DNA from 2 places in the Flavobacterium sp. XS2P24 genome. Region 2 is predicted to be linked to the other one. Evidence: riboswitches for the same ligand, from Rfam matches in the RefSeq annotation. Region 2 holds a riboswitch; the other holds the start of a gene.
The links. A riboswitch is a leader RNA that binds a small molecule or an ion and turns the genes downstream of it on or off. The one in region 2 is predicted to bind S-adenosylmethionine.
Positions count from the first base shown of each region.

Region 1: it holds a riboswitch for S-adenosylmethionine, as region 2 does, so the genes downstream of both, QLS31_RS03995 (Na+/H+ antiporter NhaC family protein) here and QLS31_RS08515 (alpha/beta fold hydrolase) in region 2, are expected to answer to the same signal.

Region 1 covers NZ_JASCRU010000003.1:184,581-196,732, forward strand. The annotation lists gene QLS31_RS03975 (putative sulfate exporter family transporter) at 1-976, opposite strand, end outside; gene QLS31_RS03980 (LysR family transcriptional regulator) at 1,052-1,948, opposite strand; gene QLS31_RS03985 (hypothetical protein) at 1,968-3,995, opposite strand; gene fabG (3-oxoacyl-[acyl-carrier-protein] reductase) at 4,060-4,806, opposite strand; gene QLS31_RS03995 (Na+/H+ antiporter NhaC family protein) at 4,990-6,312, opposite strand; SAM-I-IV-variant riboswitch at 6,367-6,463, opposite strand; gene QLS31_RS04000 (hypothetical protein) at 6,591-7,013, opposite strand; gene sucD (succinate--CoA ligase subunit alpha) at 7,230-8,102, opposite strand; gene QLS31_RS04010 (nuclear transport factor 2 family protein) at 8,197-8,559, opposite strand; gene QLS31_RS04015 (UDP-3-O-(3-hydroxymyristoyl)glucosamine N-acyltransferase) at 8,561-9,490, opposite strand; gene efp (elongation factor P) at 9,560-10,126, opposite strand; gene lpxA (acyl-ACP--UDP-N-acetylglucosamine O-acyltransferase) at 10,182-10,967, opposite strand; gene QLS31_RS04030 (bifunctional UDP-3-O-[3-hydroxymyristoyl] N-acetylglucosamine deacetylase/3-hydroxyacyl-ACP dehydratase) at 11,038-12,152, opposite strand, start outside.
Region 2 covers NZ_JASCRU010000009.1:51,009-63,160, forward strand. The annotation lists gene QLS31_RS08500 (tautomerase family protein) at 97-516, opposite strand; gene QLS31_RS08505 (OsmC family protein) at 528-962, opposite strand; gene thrA (bifunctional aspartate kinase/homoserine dehydrogenase I) at 1,142-3,556, opposite strand; gene QLS31_RS08515 (alpha/beta fold hydrolase) at 3,576-4,538, opposite strand; SAM riboswitch class I at 4,617-4,753, opposite strand; gene QLS31_RS08520 (hypothetical protein) at 4,985-5,194, opposite strand; gene metK (methionine adenosyltransferase) at 5,954-7,204, shown strand; gene QLS31_RS08530 (carboxypeptidase-like regulatory domain-containing protein) at 7,339-10,041, opposite strand; gene QLS31_RS08535 (GLPGLI family protein) at 10,099-10,989, opposite strand; gene QLS31_RS08540 (hypothetical protein) at 11,104-11,895, shown strand; gene QLS31_RS08545 (deoxynucleoside kinase) at 11,895-12,152, shown strand, end outside.

The sequences.
Region 1 (12,152 bases), on a different contig from region 2:
ATTTTAAATAAATAATCGAAATTAAAGTCGCGGTTGCAATGAAGCCCCAAAGTAAAATTCCTTGAGCCAGCGGTTTTAACCCCACTGATTTTAGAACAGTTCTATTTAATCCGGCTCCAATTAAAAACAAAGTAACCGTAAGACCTATTTTGGCAACTGAAACAAAATGCGGTCCTATGCTCTTCATTTGAGGCAGATACGTATTGGCAATCATAACCAAAATAAACAGTCCAATAAAATATGGGATTTTTATTTTCCCCGATTTATTTTTGAAAATAAATGCCGTAATCAATGCTACAGGAATTATCCACAAAGCTCGGGCTAATTTTACCGTAGTAGCTATTTGCAAGGCTTCCGGACCATATTTACTGGCAGCTCCTACCACTGAACTCGTATCATGAATAGCAATGGCACACCATAATCCAAATTCTTTTTGTGATAAATCCAACCAATCACCCACCGCTGGAAATAAAAACAGCGCCACCGAATTCAGAATGAATATCACTCCCAAGGCAACTGAGGTTTGTTTTTCATTTGATTTGATTACTGGGGCAATCGCGGCTATGGCGCTCCCTCCGCAAATTGCAGTTCCGCATGAAATTAAATGAGAGGTTTTCTTCTCCGTTTCCAACCATTTCCCTAAAAAAGTTCCTAAAACTAAAGTGCTCACAATAGAAATAATCGTAAATAAAAAGCCTTCTTTACCAGCAGAAACTGCACTGTGGACATTCATTCCAAATCCTAAACCAACTACCGAAAACTGCAACAGATAATTAGTGGCTTTATGATTCAATTCTAAAAAAGGATGTCCAAAAAGATTGGCTACAATCAATCCTAAGACTAAAGCAATTGGTGGAGAAACAAAAATGGTAGTGCAAAACAATAGCAATGCAAAGAAAATGAGTTGCTGCAATGTGGCATTTACTTTAAAAAAAATAAAAGACTCTTTTTGAATAAGTTTTTGATGCGTTTCCAATGTAAAGTTGTTGAATTATTACAGTACAAAGGTGGATAGATAAATCTATTTATACCAATCGCAAATTATAATCTCCTATAACTTTAAATTATAATGATTCGAAATGTTCTGGATAAACAAATCGGATAACGAATCCGTTTTTCCTTGTAACGTAATAACGTAAAAGAAACGTTCTATAATAAGATCTTTAATATCTAATATAGCCAATTCATTGTTTTGAAGTTCTTTTTCTATGGCATGAATCGATATAAAAGCCACACAATCAGAGTTCATCAAATAGGATTTTATGCTTTCGGTACTTCCTAATTGCATTTCGATTTTTAATTCTGATAATTTAATTTCAAATGGTTTTAACGCATGTTCAATAACTTCAAGTGTTCCTGAACCTTGTTCCCGCATCAAAAAATACATTTTTTTAAGATCTTCCTGAGTCACTTCATCACGACTTACTAACGGATTGGAACTCTTACAGACTAAAACCAATTCGTCTTTTAGAAACTCCGTATATTTAATAGACTTATTTTTTGATTGTCCTTCAACAATTCCTATTTCGATTTCCTGTTTTAATAAAGCATTTTCTATTTGTTCCGTATTTCCATTTAGTAAACTTACTTTTACATCTTGTAATTTTTGATGAAAACGAGCTAAAAGTGGCGGAATTATATACTGAGAAATGGTCGTACTGGCTCCCAATCGTAACAATCCGGAACGTTGATTTATCAGCGTACTCATATCAAAATCTATTTCACGGTATATTTCAAAAATGTTTTTGGTATGCTTCAGTAAGACTTCACCTGCAGCTGTCAGTGAAATTTTAGAACCGTTTCTGTCAAAAAGTTTAATTTTATATTGTTCCTCTAATTCCTGAATATGCTTTGAAATCGCAGGTTGCGTAATAAACAATTCAGTTGCAGCTTTTGTGAAACTCAACCGATTAGCAACGGTATAGAATACTTTTAGTCTAAAATCCATGATGTTTAATTGTATTTTATTACAGTAATCCGTTGTATTTTCGAACAAACCATTCGGTTGCCAACAAAATTGAAATCAAAACCAGTAACCAAATCCAATCAATCAAAGGTGTTTTGGTAACAATATTCTTTTGTATCGCCTTATATTCCTCATTTTCCAAAAGCGCTTTAATCAACACATCTACTTGGTCCGGAAAATACGCTTTCCCTTGTGTTTGCGTAGCTAATTGTGTCAATTTCTCCACATCTGGATTGACAAATTGCTTTTCGATATCAAAATCAAGAATTTCAAAACTACTGGAATACGTCGTTTTAGAATTCAATTCTTTTACCGTAAACGCGTAAGGTCCCGCTTTAAGCCCGTCAAGATTGACTTTATAGGAATTATTTCCTTTTAATAAATCGTAATTTTTTGTTTGTTTCGTTTTGGTATTCGTTACCGCAATTGTCAAACGTGCTTTTTCATCAAACTCATAATTCTTATTGAAATATTGCGCGGTTATTTCAATCGCTTCACCGGAATTATAGAAACTTTCATGTTCTACCACTAATGATTTTTTAGAATTATTAGAAGCCAAAAATTGAATAATCTTATCCATGAAAACATCATATTTTTCAAATGATTGATTGTTGACATGTGTTTGCAAACGCCATTTCCAGCTGTTTTCTCCCAAAAGATAAGCGGCTCGCCTGCCTTGATTTTCTGTGAAAGCCAGCAAAGGTGAATTGGTGTCTATTACTCTAATTTTTGATGAAAGCAAAACTGACACCGCACCTTTTGTAGTTACGGTTCCAAAAGCATTTTGCAAAGGCGGTAAATTTTCAAACCCAATATTATCAACCGCAAACAAATTAAACTGCGCATTAAAAACCGACAAATAATCTTCTTTTTGTCCGCTCATTTTAAAGTTCAAATTATCCTGTTGTTGATTCAGAAAATTAAAATCGGTGTTGTTACCAGTAATGATAAACGTATTGATTCCAGCACCTTTATTACTCTCAAAAATGTTTTTAAATTCGGCTGTTGGCTGGTATAAAATAAAAACATTAAAATCTTGTAACGTCTTAATATCATTAGGTTTAACGATAGTTACTTTACGTTGTACATTTGATTCAATGGCTCTTTTTAGTGCGCCTAAATCAGGATGAATTATAGCTGATACTATAGCAATATTTGTTTTTTGGTCTATAACTTCAACCGCAAAATTCTTAGTGTTATTGTACGTGTTTTTTTCTTTTTCTTTAGATGAAATAGTAGCTTTAAAAATCTGTAATCCTATTTTATCAGCTGGTAAAAGTACGCTTACAGTTGCCGTTTTTTTGGAAGGAGAAAAGGCAATCGATTGTTTGCTAAATACCGAATTTCCTTGTAAAATAATAAAATCGGCCGTTATGCTTTTAGTTCCTGAATACTGTAAAAAAGCTTCTACAGGAAATTTATTCTTATGAAAAGCATATTTATTAACATTCAGTTGATTGATTTTAAAATCTAAGAAAGTAGTTGTATCGCCTACAATTACAGGATATATTTTATTTGCAGTATCAAAACTAAATACATAATCATTTCCCGAAGTCTGGTTTCCATCCGTAATTAAAACTGTTGGATAGATTGCATTTTTATAAATGCTTTTTAGATTTTTGGTAACAACATCAATATTAGTTTGAGTTCCTTTAAAATCAAATGTTTCAGTCGGTTCAAAATCATCTGAAAACTGATACGATTGCACATCGAATTTCTCTTGTAAATCTGAGTTTGATTGTATTTTTTTATACAATTCCAATGCTTTTTCATTGGCATTCAAAAAAGAAATAGAACTCGAATTATCAACAATTATCGGCAAAGGGGTTTTTACCGTTTCCAGCGTATTTTTTGTTAGTATTGGATTAATCAATAATAATAAAATTCCAAAAATGGATGAAAAACGCAAAAAAGCCAAAAACCAACCGACTTTCGATTTGTTTTTGGCTTTGTAGATATATTGAAAAAATGACAAACCGCCAGCTATTAATAAAGAAAGTAGTAATAATAGTAAAGTGTTTGTTGTCATATTTTAGTAGTGTTCAGTCATCAGTATTCAGCAACTGAGCACTGATGACTGATCACTATTTTTTTTAGGTAAGCATTCCTCCACAAACATTCATAACCTGTCCAGTTACATACGCACTCATATCAGACGCGAAGAAAAGACATGCATTAGCAACGTCCTCAGTCGTTCCGCCACGTTTCAACGGGATTCCGTCTCTCCATCCTTTTACCACATCTTCGTTTAATTTTGCCGTCATTTCTGTTTCGATGAATCCAGGAGCAATTACATTACAACGAATATTACGTGATCCTAATTCCAACGCCACTGATTTAGAAAAACCAATAACTCCCGCTTTTGAAGCAGCATAATTAGTTTGTCCAGCATTTCCTTTCACACCTACAACTGAACTCATATTGATTATAGAACCAGAACGTTGTTTCAAGAAAGTACGTTGAATTGCTTTGGTCATATTAAAAACTGATTTCAAATTGACATCCATCACTTTGTCAAAATCTTCTTCGGACATACGCATCAAAAGGTTGTCTTTAGTAATCCCAGCGTTATTAATTAAAATATCAACCGTTCCAAATTCAGCCAAAACTGCATCTACAAAAGTTTGCGCTTCATTAAAATCGGCTGCGTTAGATTGATATCCTTTAGCTTTAATTCCTAAAGCGTTCAATTCTTTTTCAAGAGCCAAAGCTGATTCCACTGACGAACTGTATGTAAATGCAACATTTGCACCATGTTTTGCAAAAACTTCTGCAATTCCTTTTCCAATTCCGCGGCTTGCACCTGTAATTATGGCAACTTTTCCTTCTAGTAATTTCATATTCAAAAATTAGTTTAAATTTTATTTGAAGCTAATCCTGCTATCCGCTTCAATCTTTTATGAACACTAACGTTCACATAAAAGGATTTTCACTACTATCAGGGCTATCTTACACCCGTCAAATATATAATAATTCCCTTTTTAAAAAAAATTCAAAAGCAATTACAGTCAAAAATTCAATTCTTAAATTTTAAAGAATCGCTTTGTCCATTTGTCCCAAAACGAAATATAAATAGCCACCAATGTGAAAATCAGTAAAAATAAATGGTACCAAGCATTACTAATTAAGTCAAAGAAATCTAATTTTCCATTAGCGTAGCTCAATATAAGCAATACTTGAGCGCCATACGGTAAAACTCCTTGAATTATACACGAAAAAATATCCAGAATTGCAGCCGTTTTTCTAGGATTCAATCCATATTCATCATTAATTTCTTTGGCAATAGGCCCTGTAATTACAATAGAAACCGTGTTGTTCGCTATTGCTAAATTAGCAAAACCCACTAAAGCACCAATTCCCGCTTGAGCTGATTTTTTACTTTTAATTCTTTTTTTAATTTGAACTAATAAATACGTTATTCCACCCGCTTTATCTACCATAGCTGCTAAACCTCCAGTAAGCATTGACAATAAGAAAATATCAGTCATACTGGTAAAGCCTTCATATATCTTTTGAGTGAACTCCATTAACGTAAACGAACCACTAAAATAACCTATGATTCCTGCCAATAAAGTTCCAATAAGCAATGTTGAAAATACATTAACACCTACTACCGCCAATACTATTACTAATACATAAGGTACAATTGCAATCCAGGAAAAATCATTTTTTGCAATGGCAACAGTCACAATATCCGAGTTTAAACCAAGATAAAAGAAAACCATAATAGTCAAAATTGCAGCAGGAAAGGCAATAAATAAGTTAATCTTAAACTTGTCCTTTAGATCACATCCCAATGACTGCGTTGCTGCGATAGTAGTATCAGAAATCATCGAAAGATTATCACCTAACATAGAGCCACCTAATAAAGCGCCTGAAATTAAAGGTAATGAAGCACCGCTTTTATCAGCTAAAGCGACAGCTATCGGGCCAATAGCTACAATTGCACCCACTGATGTTCCTGTAGCAGTTGATAAAAAAGAAGCAATCAAGAAAATTCCTAAAGGAAAATAAGCAACATCAATAGTATTTATTCCAAGATTCACGACAGCATCAACTCCACCCATCGCTTTACTTACTACTGCGAAGGCTCCTGCTAGCAAATAAATTAAACACATGGTCATGATTTTACTTTCACCACATCCTGCAATCAATGTAGCAACTTTTTCATCAGTAGTGGATTTGAAAAGTAAAAAGGCTGCTATGATACCAACTACAACTGCCACTGGCGATGGAAAAGCATAAAAATCATTCAGAACAATTCCTGCTCCTAAAAAAGTAAAAATAAAAACCAATAAAGGAATCAAGGCAAAGGCATTTCCTTTTTCTTTTGAAAATAAAGTCATAAAAATAATTTAAAATTAAAAATTATGACGAAAAACAAAGCTAAATATGGGAATGTAGACAACATTTTTTCCAAAGGATTTGGCTTATCGTTTTAGCACCTTGCTTGTTGTTGCAGGTTGCTATCCTATTGAAGGATTCGTGATAACGGATGCAAAAGTAATTAATTATTTATGAAATTAGCCTAATTTTATTCCAAAAAAAGATAATTCAAAAAAAAGCGCCACATGAAAATGTAGCGCGATTATAATTAAGATGTTGAAAGGCAAACTTTAAATAATTAAAAAGCTACATTCCATTTTGGCAGTCTTCCATTTTCGTCAAGGAAGTTTTGTAAAACTTGTCCCTCTACAAATGTTGGAATCACTTTTGTCTTATCGTTGAATGTCTCATACCAAACCACTTCAAGTGTGCTAATATCTTCGATTTTCATTTGTGCAGGCCAAGAATATTTTCTTCCAGTTTTAGCAAATTGGTGTCCTTCAACAATTTTGTCTTTTAAACCACCATTTTTAATTTTCAAAGTTCCGTTATTTTGAACAGTTCCAGTAGAACCAACCATAATTAACTCTTTTTCATCTCCTACTGAATACACTAAAAATACTCCAGATCCTTCTGATGCATTGCAAACTTCTGCTAAACTATCTTCTGTAGTAAATGAAAACTGATTGCTAACTTTGAATTTTTTTAACTCTTTGTACATATTATTTTATTTTTATTTGAACTGGCTTCGACAAAAAAATACCCCACAAAATCGTGAGGTCCATTAGAAACCATTCGTTTATGTTTGTTTTTATTAGGATTACATCTTAAAAACAGATGCCTTTAATAAAGTGCAAAGATATTTCTTTAATTCATATTTATAATAAAAAAGCCCCACAAATTGTGAGGCTTTTAAAATATTTAATTAGAGTTTAGATTAACCTAAAACTTCTTTTACTTTTTTACCAATTTCAGCTGGAGAATCTACCACGTGAATTCCACATTCTCTCATGATTTGTTTTTTAGCTTCAGCAGTATCGTCAGATCCACCAACGATAGCACCTGCATGTCCCATTGTACGTCCTGGAGGAGCAGTAACTCCTGCAATGAAACCAACTACTGGCTTACGGTTACCATCCGCTTTGATCCAATGAGCAGCATCAGCTTCTAATTGTCCACCAATTTCACCTATCATTACGATACATTCTGTTTCTGGGTCATTCATCAATAATTCAACTGCTTCTTTTGTAGTTGTTCCAATGATTGGGTCTCCACCTATACCAATTGCAGTAGTGATTCCTAATCCTTGTTTTACTACTTGGTCAGCTGCTTCGTAGGTTAATGTTCCAGATTTAGAAACAATACCAACAGTTCCTTTTTTGAAAACAAAACCTGGCATAATACCAACTTTAGCTTCACCCGGAGTGATTACACCTGGACAGTTTGGACCTATTAATCTAGAATTTCTTTCTTTAACATAACTATTTGCTTTTATCATGTCAGCAACAGGAATTCCTTCAGTAATTGCAATAATTACTTTAATTCCAGCATCTGCAGCTTCCATAATTGCATCTGCAGCAAAAGCCGGCGGAACAAAAATGATAGTTGTATCAGCTCCTGCTTGTTCTACAGCATCTTTTACAGTATTGAAAACTGGTCTGTCTAAGTGAGTAGTTCCCCCTTTTCCTGGAGTTACACCACCAACAACGTTAGTACCGTACTCAATCATTTGAGAAGCATGGAAAGTTCCTTCGCTTCCTGTAAAACCTTGAACAATTATTTTGGAATCTTTATTAACTAAAACACTCATGATATATTTTTTATGTAGTTTTTAAAATTGTTATGCAAAAGTATAAAATAGTAATCAGTAATCAGTATTCAGTATTCAGTTTTTTGACACTAAATTATGATAATTGACTCATTTGATACCCTCGAAATAGTTTATTGTCTTTTATTTGCCAAATAACCATAAAATGCGCCAATAACATTTCTTCTCTTGGATTCTCAATCGTTTTCACAAAATGAGAATAACGCACCGAAATGGTATCATTTTCACTTACAATATGACTAATTCTAACCTTTGAACGAACGTAAGCTTTACTCAAATCATTAGACAGACTCAATAAAGAATTATAATCCAATTGAACTAATCCCTTACTGCTGTACCATTCAACAATAACTTCAGGATGCAAAAAATCTTTTATGACTTCGTTGTCAATTAGCGCATCTGATTTGTAAAACTTCTGAATGATTTCTTTAGCAGACATATTACTTTAGTTTATTAAGAATTTCTGGTATCTTCTTGATATTAGCCAGTTGTTTCAATTTTTCTCTTGATTCTTCTATTGGTGTACCAAAATAAGACTTTCCTCCTTCAACTGATTTTGTAACTCCGGTTTGACCAAGAATGACAGCCTTTGCTCCTATTGTGATCCCGCTTGTAGTTCCTACTTGTCCCCAAATAGTAACTTCGTCTTCAATAATGACACAACCCGCAATTCCGGTTTGTGAAGCAATTAAACAATTTTTTCCAATAACGGTATCATGGCCAACATGTACTTGATTGTCAATTTTTGTGCCTTCGCCAATAGTTGTATCGCCAGTCACACCTTTGTCAATTGTACAAAGCGCTCCTATTCCCACATTATCTTTGATAACTACTCTTCCACAGGAAAGTAATTGATCATATCCTTCAGGACGTTTTTTATAATAAAACGCATCAGCACCAAGAACGGTTCCAGCATGAATCATTACATTATCGCCTATTACGGTATAATCATAAATGGAAACATTAGAATGAATCAAACAATTCTTTCCAATAACAACATGATTCCCAATAAACGTATTAGGTTGTATTACAGTATCTTCACCTATTGAAGCTGAAGCAGCTATTGAAACATTCGAAAACTGAAAAGGCTTGAAATAGTTTGTTAATTTATTAAAATCTCTAAAAGGATCTTCAGAAATCAACAATGCTTTTCCATCTGGACAAGCTACATTTTTATTGATTAAAACAACAGTCGCTGCAGAGTTTAATGCCTTGTCATAATACTTAGGATGATCCACAAAAACAATATCTCCAGATTCAACAACATGTATTTCATTCATTCCAGTCACTGGAAAATCTTTATCACCAACATATTCACAGCCGATGATATTTGCAATTGCTTCTAAAGAGTAAACTTTTTGGAATTTCATTTATTTAGTATTCAGTGTTCAGCAATCAGTGTCCAGTATATCTGATTACTGAACACTGATTACTGTAAACTATTCTTTAACTCGTTCCATGTAAGAACCTGATGCAGTATCAATTTTAATTTTATCTCCTTCATTAATAAACAAAGGGACATTTACAGATGCGCCAGTTTCAACAGTTGCTGATTTTGTTGCATTTGTAGCAGTATTTCCTTTAATTCCTGGCTCAGCGTATGTCACTTCAAGAATAACTGAAGCTGGCATATCTACTGAAAGCGGTAAATCAGTCTCAGTATTGATGCTTACCATTACATTTTCTCCTTCTTTCAATAAATCTGGTGAATCTAAAATGTTTTTGTTTAAAGTAATTTGTTCGAAAGTCTCTGTATTCATAAAATGAAATTGATCACCTTCTGGGTACAAAAATTGAAATTTATGGTTTTCTACTCTAACTTCTTCAATTTTATGACCTGCAGAAAAAGTGTTGTCCAAAACTTTCCCGTTAGTTAAACTTCTAAGTTTTGTTCTAACAAAAGCAGGACCTTTTCCTGGTTTTACGTGAAGAAATTCAATGATTTTGTAAATATCGTTGTTGTATTTAATACACAATCCGTTTTTAATATCTGATGTAGATGCCATTATTTTTTTATTTTTATTACTATTTTTATTTTTTGGTAACTAAAAACTACTTTTTTTAGTAGTTTCCAGAATATCCTTTCATTACTCCTCTTGAAGAATTTCGAATAAAATCAATGATTTCATCTCTTTCCGGTGTCGCTTCCATCTCTGCTTCAATAATACCCAAAGCTTGAGTTGTATTGTAATTTTTTTGATATAGAATTCTATAAATATCTTGAATCTCTCTGATTTTTTCAGTTGTAAAACCGCGTCTTCTCAATCCAACAGAGTTAATTCCAACATACGACAATGGCTCTTTTGCTGCTTTTGTATAAGGAGGAACATCTTTTCTTACCAGAGATCCACCTGATATCATGGCATGATCACCAATTTGAATAAATTGATGTATTGCTGCCAATCCACCGATAACCGCAAATTTACCTACGGTAACGTGACCTGCCAAAGCTACTCCATTTACAATAATTGCATTATCGCCAATATGACAATCGTGGGCAATATGCGCAGTTGCCATTACCAAACAATTATTCCCTAAAGTAGTTTGTCCGGATGCAATTGTTCCTCTATTGATAGTTACACATTCTCTGATGGTACAATTGTCTCCAATTATTGCTAAAGAATCTTCTCCACCAAATTTTAAATCCTGTGGAACTGCCGAAATAACTGCACCAGGGAATATATTACAATTTTTTCCAATTCTTGCGCCTTCCATTATGGTAACATTCGAACCAATCCAAGTTCCGTCCCCAATAACTACATTATTGTGAATGGTTGTAAATGGTTCAATGACAACATTTTTGGCGATTTTGGCGCCTGGATGAACATAGGCTAGTGGTTGATTCATATTCTTTGTTTAATCGTTTAACTGTTTAATCGATTAACCGAATACACGATTAACCAAATCAACAAAAAAATTACTGTTTCTTAGCAATTTGTGCCATTAATTCTGCTTCAGCAACTAGTTTTCCATTTGCGTAAGCGTTTGCTTGCATGTGACAAATCCCTCTTCTAATAGGTGTAATTAAATCACACTTAAAAATTAAGGTATCACCAGGCAATACTTTATGTTTGAATTTAACATTATCTATTTTCATAAAATAAGTCAAATAATTTTCAGGATCCGGAACAGTGCTTAAAACTAAAATTCCACCCGTTTGTGCCATTGCTTCAACAATTAAAACACCTGGCATAACTGGAGCTTCAGGAAAATGTCCAACAAAGAAATTCTCATTCATGGTAACATTTTTCATACCGACAACATGAGATTCAGACATTTCAATAATTCTGTCAATCAATAAAAACGGTGGTCTATGTGGTAGAACAGCCATAATTTTATGAATGTCCATTAATGGTTCTTGATGCAAATCATAAACAGGAACATAATTTCTTTGTTCGATTTTTATGATTTTTGCCATTTTTTTGGCAAACTGTGTATTTACAAAATGTCCTGGTTTATTAGCAATTACTTTACCTTGAATTCTTGTTCCAATTAAAGCTAAATCACCTACTACATCAAGTAATTTGTGTCTTGCCGCTTCATTTGGATAATGCAAAGTAAGATTGTCTAAAATTCCATTTGGTTTAACTGTAATTTCGTCTTTTCCAAAAGCAACTTTTAAATTTTCCATTGTAGCTGCCGATATTTCTTTATCTACGTATACAATAGCATTATTTAAATCGCCACCTTTTATTAAACCATTTTCTAACAATGATTCTAATTCATGCAAAAAACTAAATGTTCTAGACTCCGATATTTCCGTTTTAAAATCTGAGATGCTTTTCATTGTAGCATTTTGAGTACCCAGTATTTTAGTACCAAAATCTACCATTGCAGTAACTGAATAATGATCGTTTGGCATTACCAATATTTCACTACCAGAAGCTTCATCTGTAAAAGAAATTACTTCTTTTACTACGTATACATTTCTTTTAGCGTTTTGTTCTTCAATTTCTGCTTTTTCAAGCGCTTCAACAAAATATTTTGAAGAACCATCCATAATAGGAAGTTCAGAGGCATTCAATTCAATGA
Region 2 (12,152 bases):
AAATGCAACACTCTATTTCTTAAAGATATAATTTTTTGTTTTTACAGCGCCGGCAAGGTTTTTTTTTTAGCCGTGTAAGTATGTCTTTAAAATTTTCTAATTCTCCAATTGTTTTTCTAATTCGTTTCTAACGGTCATTGAAATTCCGTCAAAACCCCAACCATCTGGATTCAACTCTTCAATTATGAAAAAATTGGTTAAGTCATTGCTGCCCAATACGTTTTGCACTAATTTTTTTCCGGCCTCAATTACCGAAGTCATTTCGACTGGATTACTTGTTCCTTTGGAAATTTTGATATTAACATACGAAACCTTTCCATGATTATTTTGCGTCTCTTCCAATGACTTTCCTCCAACAATCCAATTTTCGGGGTCTAACTCATCTATTGTAATTACTGTTAAGTCTCTATTTCGTCCCATCAAATCAGCAATGATATCCATTACACCATCGACTAATAATTTTTTTTGTTCTTTGTTTACCTGCTCTTTTACAAATTTTAAATTTACGTATGGCATCTTATGTCTTTTTAGTTTTTGTCTAATGGTTTATTGTTCAGAACTACTTTATAAATAATAGTCGCTGTTGGTTCTAATGTTTTAGAAACCGAACAGTATTTTTCGAAAGAAAGTTGTGCTGCCCTCGCTGCTTTTTCTTCATTAATAGGACCTTCCAAAAAGAATACTACTGTAATATCCTTGAATGGTTTCGCTTCTCCTACTTGTACACGTTCCCCTTCAACCTCGGCTTTGAAAGAAGTGATTTCCTGACGTTGTTTTTTTAAAATCGAAATCATATCAATAGCGCTACAACCCGCAACACCCATCAATACTAATTCCATTGGACTTGGACCTTTATCGTCTCCGCCAAATTCTGGTCGGCTATCTACATTTACAATGTGTCCTCTTTCATTTTTTAATTCAAAGTGGAAATTGTCGTTTACTCTGTTTAGTGTAATTTTCATATTAATCCCCTCCCCAACCCTTTCGCCACGGCGAAAAGGGAGCCAAGACTGGAGGCTGTCCCTTTTTTAATTAATTATATTTGTTCAGACGCGGATAAAACGGATTTGCTATCGCAAAAACTCGGATTTTTGTTTTTTACATCTGAAATCAAAAATCGTTAATCCACAATCTTAAATCTTTACCCTTTATCTGATAATCTCAAAATATCCCCAAAAACGCCTCTTGCCGTTACTGCTGATCCTGCTCCTGCGCCTTGAATCACGATAGGTCGGTCTCCATACGATTCTGTGTAAATTTCGAAGAAAGAATCAGAACCCTTCAATCCGCCTAAAGCCGTATCTGATGGTACAGAAACCAGTTTCACTTCCAGATTTCCTTTATCATTTTGCAAATCGCCTGATAATTCACCTATGTATCGCAACACGTGATTTGGTTTTTGTTCCGCTTTTATTTTAGCATAGATTGGATCAAACTCCGTCAGTTTATTTAGAAAATCAGAAACTTCACCTTCTCTCAAATGCTCTGGAATTAAATTTTGAATATCAATTTCTTCAAACTCATTTTGCAAGTCTAATTCTCTTGCCAAAATCAATAATTTTCGACCTACATCATTCCCACATAAATCTTCTCTTGGATCTGGCTCGGTATAACCGTTATCAATTGCTTCTTTCAATATTTCACTAAACGGCGCGTCTTTAGCAGAAAAATTATTGAATAAATAACTCAATGTTCCAGAGAAAACACCTTTAATTTTAGTGATGTTTTCTCCTGAAAGGTGTAATAATTTGATCGTATCTATTAACGGTAACCCCGCTCCAACATTGGTTTCATAAAGATAACTCTTTTGATTATCTGCTAATACTTTTCGTAGTTTTTTATAAAAACTATAACTTAACGTATTGGCCACTTTATTAGACGATATCAAATCGAAACTACTTTCTGCCAAAGGAATGTAATTTTCAACAAATGTGGCACTTGCCGTGTTATCAATCGCAATCAAATTCTCTAAGTGATGCTCATTCGCGTAAGCAATTACATCATCGATAGTATAAGAAAAGCCATTATTTTGGATTTCATTTTTCCAGTTTGGAGTAACACCGTTTTTATTTAAAAGTACATTACTTGAATTGGCAATAGCAAAAACATTCAACTTAATGTCTTTTCTTTTTTCGATGGTTGCTGCCGATTCCAATATTTGGTTAATCAAAGTTCCACCTACTAATCCATGTCCGAAAATAGCGATATTGATTTTCTTTGAAACTCCAAAAATCTCTCCGTGAATCACGTTTAAGGCTTTGTTCAGTTGCGATTTTTTCACAACCAAACTCACATTTTTACCGGTAACGGTATTATTGAAAAGAATCGGGACAATTTTATTTTTTATCAAAGCTGTATATGGCTTGTGAAACGTGCTTAAATCCTGGCCAATGATAGAAATCACCGAAACATTATCAGTAACCGTTATTTTATTCACATCCTTTGAATAGAAATCATTTTCGAATTCTTTTTCTAATTCAATCATTGCTTTAGTCGCTTTATCAGCGGCAACGACCAAACCAATTCCTCTTTCTGAAGAACCTTGAGAAATGATGCTTACGCTGATATCATTGTCGCCCATCACTCTAAAAATACGGGCATCAACGCCAGTTTTCCCCAGTAACCCTCTTCCTTCCAGATTAACTAATGATACATTTTCAAGTACCGAAAGTGTTTTAATTCCTTCCTTATTAGAATTGGATGTGATTAATGTTCCTTTATTTTCGTGGTTGAATGTGTTCAAAATACGAAGCGGAATGTTTTTTTCCAACAAAGGAATAATGGTTTTTGCATGAAGAATTGTTGCTCCAAAATTAGCCAACTCATTCGCCTCGTTAAAAGTCAAATGGTCGATTTTCTTAGCATCAAGCACCAATTCAGGATTTGCGGTATAAATTCCGTCAACGTGTGTATAATTCTGTAATTCGTCAGCATTTAAGTAATTCGCAATCAGTGAAGCGGTATAATTACTACCGTTTCTTCCTAAAGTGGTCGTGTCATTATTGTTATTAGAACCAATGAAACCGGTAACAATATTCACGGTAGTTCCGTTATTTTGTTTGAAATAATTGATGACATTTTTCTTTGAAATTTGTTCCAAAGGTTGCGCATCACCAAATTTAGAATCAGTTTTTATCAATTCTCGAGTATCGGCAAAACGGGCATTTATGCCATTTTCAACTAAAATAGCCGTCAGTAATTTTGCAGAAAGCAATTCCCCTTTTGATAAAATCTGGTCTTTAATTTTATTACTGTAATCGCCAATTAAGCTTACGCCTTCGAATAATTTTTCCAAAACATTGAATTCCTCAGATAAATCTACCTCTTGGTAATCATCTTGTTGGTATTTTTTAAAGTTCTCAAAAAGCGGTTTGTAATCTCCGTTTTTAGAAGCAATACCTAAAATTTCTTCTAATTCATCTGTAGCATTTCCACGTGCCGATACTACAATTGCAATTTCTTCTCCTTGATTTACTTTGTCGGTAATAATTGCAACTACTTTATTTATTCCGTCGCCATTCGATAAAGATTTACCTCCAAATTTTAATATTTTCATTGTGTTGTGTTTTTTTGGCTTAGAATATATCCTGAAGCAAATTGTGTAATTGTTTGTATTCTATCAAAAAAGCGTCGTGTCCGTGAATGGAAACTATTTCCTGATAGGTGACATTATTTTTATATTTTTTTAATTTCTTGTAAGTTGCTTTATTTTCATTTGCAGTAAAAAACAAGTCTGAATTGATTCCGATGATATGAATATCAGCTTCAATTTTTGACGTTATTTCTTCGAATGAAGAGCTATTTCTAGTAATATCTATCGTCTTCAATAATTGATTCATCATTTTATAAGACGAAATTTGAAAACGTTTTTGAAGTTTTTTACCATGATGATCCAGCCAGCTTTCTACATTGAAAATGGCTAATTCCTCATTAGTAGTTCTCTGGAATTTTGCAGTAAAAGATTCTGGAGTTCGGTAGCAAAGCATCGCATGAATTCGAGCATCTTCAATAGGTTTTGAAGAATTCTTTAGAATTTGCTCCTGCAAAAAACAATTGGCAATTAACCAATCTGTCGATTTCCAATCGGTTGCAATAGGAATTAAATGTTGTGTGATTTTTGGTTCTAAAGCAACCAATTCCCAAGCAATTCCTCCGCCAACAGAACCACCAATAATAGCATAAAGCTGTTTGATTTTAAGAAAATGAATGCCTTCAATAAAAATTCTGGCTATATCTCTGGTAGTAAAATCCGAATAATTTTCAATAACGGCATCATCAAAACCATTTCCCGGAACATTAAAAGCCAGTATTGTATATGTATTAGTATCGATGGTTTTGTGTGCACCAATTAAATCATTCCACCAACCTTTGTCTCCCACAACTTGGGAATTTCCGGTCAATGCATGATTTACCAAAACGATTGGAGCGGTATGTAAAGCCGGTCCAAAAACTTGAAAACTTAAGTTTAAGGCAGGGTAAAAAGCCCCACTTTCGGTGGTAAAATTTTGTACGGTAATAGATGTTGGTTTATTTTCCAATTTCAAATCTTTTATGATTTTTGATTTGTGTCTGGAAATATTAGAAAGAAAGCTAGAAGTGAACTAGAAGAATTCTTTGTGTTATCTTTCCTTTAGATTTGAAATATCCCGAGGCTTCGGGACAGAATAAAGGTAGAATGCAGCACCTTCTTCGATAAATCGAAGGGTTGCTAAGGCTTCATCGGGTCTAATCCCTCTGCCTTTCTTTATAACATTTCAATACGTTTTTGAACTTAAAGGCACAAATTAACCACTATTTTTTTAAACAACCAAATTTTTATCAAATTGGTTCTAATTGATTTATTGCAAATTGACTTGAAAAAATCGCACGCATAATTATTATCCCGACGAAAGAGAAAACACCACATTAGGGTTTTATCTTTCGTCGAAATCATAATTTGAGATTTACCATCAAAGATTCAAAAGCTAAAACAACCATCACTTTTTTAAATAAAAAGTTCTTCATTTTCTTTTGAATACATTTGAAACAGCAATGAACTCGGCACTATTTTTTGTGCCAAAGGATCATTTTTTGAAATTTCAAATCTTGGATTAGTCAATTCATTTTTTGAATCGATTTCCTTTTTTGTTTTGGTTCTGAAACTAAAGCTTTTTAGTAACTGAAATGTCTTTGGAAAATGTTTTGATGTGCTCATAATCTTTTAATTTATGATGTTAGTTTTGTTTTAAATTATTTTTGAATTCTGAAATTCTCTATGCTTATTAACTAATCTGAATAAAAAAACCCTTTTAGATGCGTATCCAAAAGGGTTTTTTAAGTTGTGTTATAACTTATACTTTTGGAATCAACAGACACGAACGCACATAATGGCATTGGCGCAAATCATATTTTTGACTTTAAAATTATTTGTATTATGGATTTTCAGGTTATTCATTCTATGATTAATATTGTTTTATTTTCAGCTAAATAGAGTTCAAAAAAAAAGCCTCCCATTTTCTTGGGAGGCTTTTGCTATATAAATTTTAATTTAAATTTAAGCAATACACGACCCACAGGACTTTTCCTGAATGGCTTTTGACATATTACACACATTAAATTTCATGTTTTTTTTTTGTTGTAACAAATATGCTAACTATTTCTGAATTTTCCAAATAAGTTTTAAAAAAAATACAAAGAAAAATGAACCAAAGATTCCGTTTTGTATTTATATAAGTAGATGAAAAGATTTATAAGCAAAAAAAAGTTAAGATTAATTTGCAATTCAAAATGGTTTCATACATTTGCACCCGAATACAAGAGGAAAAATTTGAACTGATTGCAACCTCTTCATAATGAAATCAATTCATTATGGATACTGAAAATTTTTCAGTAGAAAAAATGCTAAAGCAGAAACTCTTCTTTAGTCCTTTTCAGCAATTATTTTTTCTCGCTTAATTTTAAAATAATAATTATTATGGCCTATTTATTTACGTCAGAATCTGTAAGCGAAGGACATCCAGACAAAATTGCAGATCAAATTTCGGATGCATTAATTGATAATTTTTTGGCATTTGATGCTGACTCAAAAGTAGCTTGCGAAACTTTAGTAACTACTGGCCAGGTAATTTTGGCTGGTGAAGTAAAATCAAATACATATTTAGACGTGCAACAAATCGCTCGTGATGTAATCAAGAAAATTGGTTACACAAAAAGCGAATACATGTTTGAAGCTAATTCTTGTGGAATTCTTTCTGCTATTCACGAACAATCTGCTGACATTAATCAAGGTGTTGACAGAAAAAATCCTGAAGAGCAAGGTGCTGGTGACCAAGGAATGATGTTTGGTTATGCTACTAATGAAACGGAAAATTACATGCCATTGGCACTTGATTTATCTCATAAATTATTGCAAGAATTGGCTATTTTAAGACGTGAAAATAACGAAATTACTTATTTGCGTCCGGATGCTAAATCTCAAGTAACTTTAGAATACAGCGATGACAATAAGCCAACTCGTATTGATGCTATTGTAATCTCAACACAACATGATGATTTTGACGAAGAAGCTACAATGCTTGCAAAAATCAAAAAAGACATTGTTGAAATATTGATTCCAAGGATTATTGCAAAAAATCCAACACATGCTCATTTATTCAATGATGCAATCCAATACCATATTAATCCAACTGGGAAATTCGTAATTGGAGGACCACACGGAGATACTGGATTGACAGGAAGAAAAATTATTGTGGATACTTACGGTGGAAAAGGTGCTCACGGTGGTGGTGCATTCTCTGGAAAAGACCCAAGTAAAGTAGACAGAAGTGCTGCTTATGCTACACGTCATATCGCTAAAAACTTAGTTGCAGCTGGTGTTGCTGACGAGATTTTAGTACAGGTTTCTTACGCAATTGGTGTGGCTAAACCAATGGGTATTTTTATTGATACTTATGGTACTTCAAAAGTGAATTTGACCAATGGTGAAATTGCTAAAAAAGTAGAAGCTATTTTTGATATGCGTCCTTACTTTATCGAGCAACGTTTAAAATTAAGAAACCCAATCTATAGCGAAACTGCTGCTTACGGGCACATGGGACGTACTCCAGAAACGGTTACTAAAACTTTTTCTGCTCCAGGTGGAAACGAAAAAACAGTTACTGTTGAATTGTTTACTTGGGAAAAATTAGATTTTGTTGACCAAGTTAAAACTGCTTTTGGATTGTAATCATCTAAAAAAATTATATCTAAAACCCGCAATTCAATTGGATTGCGGGTTTTTTTTTAGCCCTTCCCGAAGTCTCGGGAGGAAATAGAAATCCTTTGCTGAAGAAAGATTGAAATGTACAGCAGGAATAGCTCCTACAAATTATACTTTAAAGAGAAAATTACATAGCGTGGCTGAACAGTATATTGCGAAGTTCTGGTGGCAAACTGGCTGAAATTATCGTCATTTAATGAGGTTGTGTTCAATAAATTAGTTCCGCTTACTTTATATTCTAACTTGCTGCCTTTCTTTTGATAAATCAAACTGGCGCTCAAGAAATCATATTCATTATTGACCGTTTTCGTATTGTTATAATAATGATAAAACTCATATTCAGCAACGAAAGAGAAACTCTTTAAAAAGAAATAATCCAGTCTCGCAAAAGGTTTTTCGGTGTAAAAAGTAGTATTATTATAATCGTTAGTTACAATATTATATCCCAACTCTAAATTAGGCATATTCTTGTAATTTGTTGACGCTTTCAAAGTATAGCTTTGGGTAAAACTCTCGTTTGTTGACAACACATTATTCTGAATGTTATTGAATTTTGACCAATTCAAATTAGCTCCTAAAGATGCTTTGTAATTCTTCAAAAAAGAACGGCCGTACGAACCATTTCCTGACAAAGTTTCATCAGCAAAATCAGAATTAAAAGGAGATGACGTTTGATTAACTCCGTTGAAAACTGCTCTGGTTTTTATCGCATCGACTCTTTTCGAATACGTGGCAAAAGCAGTAATATTTTCAAAATTAAACATGTTGTATTTAAAGTAGCGCAAGGAATGCACTTGTGCGGTAGCGTTTTCCAAAAGTCGGTTTCCTTTAGTCAAACTGTTGTAATTAGAGAAAACAAATCCTTCAGCAAGTTGATTGATGTCCGTAAAATTATTGATATACGAAAAATTGTAGGTTAATGTTTCCGCTTTCTTGATTTGGTAAATAGCCAAGAAATCAGGTAATGCTCTGAAGAAATTTTGACTGTTACTGGTTCCTAATTGTCCATTAGTCATGTTATAACTATGCAGACTTACTCCTGGTGTAAACGTGAATTTTCCGCTCAAAATCTTATAATGCAATCCTAAAAACGTATCATTAAAATTGTAATTTACATCATTTGTATTGGCAATATCATCTAAATTATTGACTGTTTCGTTATCCAATATCTGAAAAATATTAGAGTTGAAATTTTGATGGGAATAGGTATTTCCTAACGTAACATTGATGTTGCTTTTTGGGGTAACCATGTAATAATAATCCAATTTAGCGTCAATCTTACTGGTTTTCACAAAACGACTTTGGTTGATGTTATTTCTGTTTTGCCCAGCAATATAATCGGCTAAATTAAACGGTTGCGATTGTAAATTAGCATTGTAAAAAGGATCTTCCTCTTGGTACAAATGTTGCATTTCGAAAGCAAAAATATTTTTATCGCTTTGCGTATAATACAAACTCAGGTTTTGATTTACCGAAATTGGATCTTGTTTTTTTAACGTATTGATGTTTTCTGTATTCGAATTACTGTTGACAATAGATTCTCTTAACAGTGAATTATTCTCGTCTAGTTTAGACAATTTGGTTAAAACATCATAATCAAATTGAAACCTAGCACTGGGTTTATAACTGGAACTCAATTTAAATAATCCCAAATTACTTTTTTGACTTGCAGTTTCCTGACGATTCTCTGTAGAAAGAATTTCAGAAGAATTAGGCTGTAAAATATTCGTTTGTGACTTTGTTTCTAAATCTGTTTCAGAAGAAGAAAGAATCCCAAAACCGCTTAAAGTCCACGCTTTGTTTACATTGTATGAAAAGTTTGTAGCTCCAAATTTAGTCTCAATTTCCTTGGCGCGATTATTCCTTAAAAGTGAAATCCCTAGATCATTCGAGGACACATTAAAACTGGAACCACCTTTTTGCATCATGCCTCTAAAACCACCCGTGAATTTAAAATAATCCTGAACTGTCAACGGCAATTCCCCAATATTATTGAAATTCGTAATTAAATTGATGCTGTATTTCGGACTGTAATAGAACAATTTTGGGTTTATCAAATAGCGGCTTTCCTCGTGTGCAACTCCTATTCCTGCGGTCATATCTCCAAACCAGAAATTTTTCTTTCCTGATTTCAATTTGATATTCATCGCAACATTATCCTGATTGTTCTCCACTCCTTTTAGTGCGCCAATTTCGCTGTAGTTGCGCAACACTTGGATTTTATCAATGGCATCAGCTGGAATATTTTTGACCCCTAACTTCGTATCACCATCAAAAAAATCTTTTCCTTCCACCATTAATTTGGACACTTTTTTCCCTTCGACTTCAATTTCGCCATCAGCGTTGACCTCAACTCCGGGTAATTTTTTGAGAATATCTTCCAGTTTTCGTTCTGTTCCGGATTTAAAGGAATCGGCATTATAAACAATAGTATCTCCTTTTATCGAAACCGGCATTTCCCGAACAATTTCAACTCCATCCAATTCGATTCCGCCTTCTTCAAGGGCAATATTTTTAATGCTGTTTTCTGAAGTTGTGGTAATTTCCAACTCTTTATTCTGCATTCCCAAATAACTGATTTTTAAGCTATATGCAGTATTTGGTTTTAGATTAAGAAGAAATTTTCCTTTATCATTTGTTATGGCGTAAGAATCCATTGCTTTTGTGGCTTTATTTACTGCCATTACATTGGCCATTTCAAGTCCAACTGTTTTTGAATCGGTTATGAGGCCTTCTAATTTAACGGATTGTGCAAAGGAAAATGAGGTAATAAAAAAGAGGGCAATTAGTATTGTATTTTTCATTTAGAAATTATGGATGAAATCTATAGTATTGATTTTAAACTCTGATTTGGCTTATTTTTATCCTCCAATTCTCATTCGCATTCCGCCATTTCCGCCACGTCCTTGATTCATCTCTCTGAACTCTTCCATTTTTTTCAATACGGTTTCGTCAAATTCTTTCTGAGTAGTAACTTTTCCTTTCGTTGACGCTTTTATTTCGGTTTTAACTTTAGGATTCAAAACTACTTTCGAACATAAAATAACCGTTTTACCGTCATTTACTTCCAATATCAAACCTGGTAATCCCCAATAGTTCTCCGGCCCTTGATTCACTGGGATTTCCGGCGTATACCAAGCTGTAATTATAGTTTCTTTCGGCATGTCCAACTCATCCATAAGATTAGTTTTCTTAGTAGCATCGGCTTGTTTTGCAGTTGCGGCATCTTCTTTTTTTGGTCTGAAATTTCTAAAATCGGTTTTACTTGCAAGACGCACAGCAGTTGCCTTGAAGCAATTGTAACCACCAATAACACGGGTTTCACCTTCCATTTTCCATTTTAAATTAGGCAACGAATCTTTTACAAGAAACTCTTTCCCCATGAACTCTTTATCAACAGTATATGATTTCTCTTTTACGTTTTTATAATACGTTCCGCCACCTCCGGTCATAGACATCATCATTCTCATTCCGCCACCACCTTGACCGGGAGTATCTAATTTTTCTTCTTCTTTGTATATCGATGCCGATTTATCAAAATTAAGAATAAACGTCTTTTCGAACATTTTCTTCATTCTTTCCTCTATCATTTTTTGCATATCCGGAGTCATCTCCTTATTGCCTTCCATTCGCGTTTTAAAATCGGAAGTACTTGTTTTCGATTCGTAAACTGCCATTCCTTGAAATTCCTGAGCGTGAAGTCCCATAAATGATGCGACTGCTAATACTAATGTGAAAATTACTTTATACATACTTTTGGATTTTAATAAATAAGACTGAAAAATACTATTTTTGTTACAAGTATTCTGTTAAAATAATAATAAGACAATCATAATTGTATATGGTTTAATCGTAATTTCGCTTTCATGAAGAAATTAGTATTTTTACTCTTTATCGCCTCTTTTTCAGTAGTATCGAGTCAGAACCAAAAATTGACTCCAACTAAAATTGACTTCATTCGTTTTGATGGAGATGCGTTTTTAGGATACGATTCGTTTGGCTTTTATTACACCATTAAAAACAATGTTTTTTCTAAAATCAGCAAACGAGATACTTTAGAATATAAAAATATTTCTTTGGGTAAAATCACTACAGTTGACTTGCAAAATCCGCTTAAAATCGTATTATTTTACGAAAATTTCAACAGTGTTATTGTATTGGACAATCAATTGAATGAAACTCAAAAAATCAATTTTTCAGACCATACGATTCCTATTGTAGCTTCAGCAATTGGAATAGCTTCTCAAAATCAATTGTGGATTTACAACACTATGAATCAGCAACTGGGACTTTATGATTATTTAGGTAATAACTACAAAACCATTTCGGTTCCTTTTACAGAAAACATTAAAAATTATTCTTCGGATTTCAATGTCTTTCATTGGATAGACAATAAAAACAACTGGTACGTATGTGATATTTTTGGAAAAATAATAAGTATGGGAATAATTCCTGATTATGATTTTGTTACTATTATTAACGAAAACCAGTTTCTCTATTCCAAGAACTCCATTTTGATTTTAGAAGATGTAGAAAAAGGCAAAAAAACTGAAATTGAAATTTCAGAAAAAACGTTTAAAAAATTCTGTTACAAGGACCAAATTTTATCTATTTTTACATCCGCAGGAATTACAAATTATAAAATCACAATACCGTAATGCACATAGCAATAGCAGGAAATATAGGTTCCGGAAAAACAACTTTAACTCGATTATTAGCGAAACATTTTAAATGGGAACCGCATTTTGAAGATGTAGTTGACAATCCATACTTGGATGATTTTTACCATCAAATGGAACGTTGGTCATTTAATTTACAAATTTATTTCTTGAATAGCCGTTTCCGTCAGGTGATGCAAATTCGCGAAAGCGGTAAAAAAATCATTCAGGACCGTACTATTTATGAAGATGCTCAT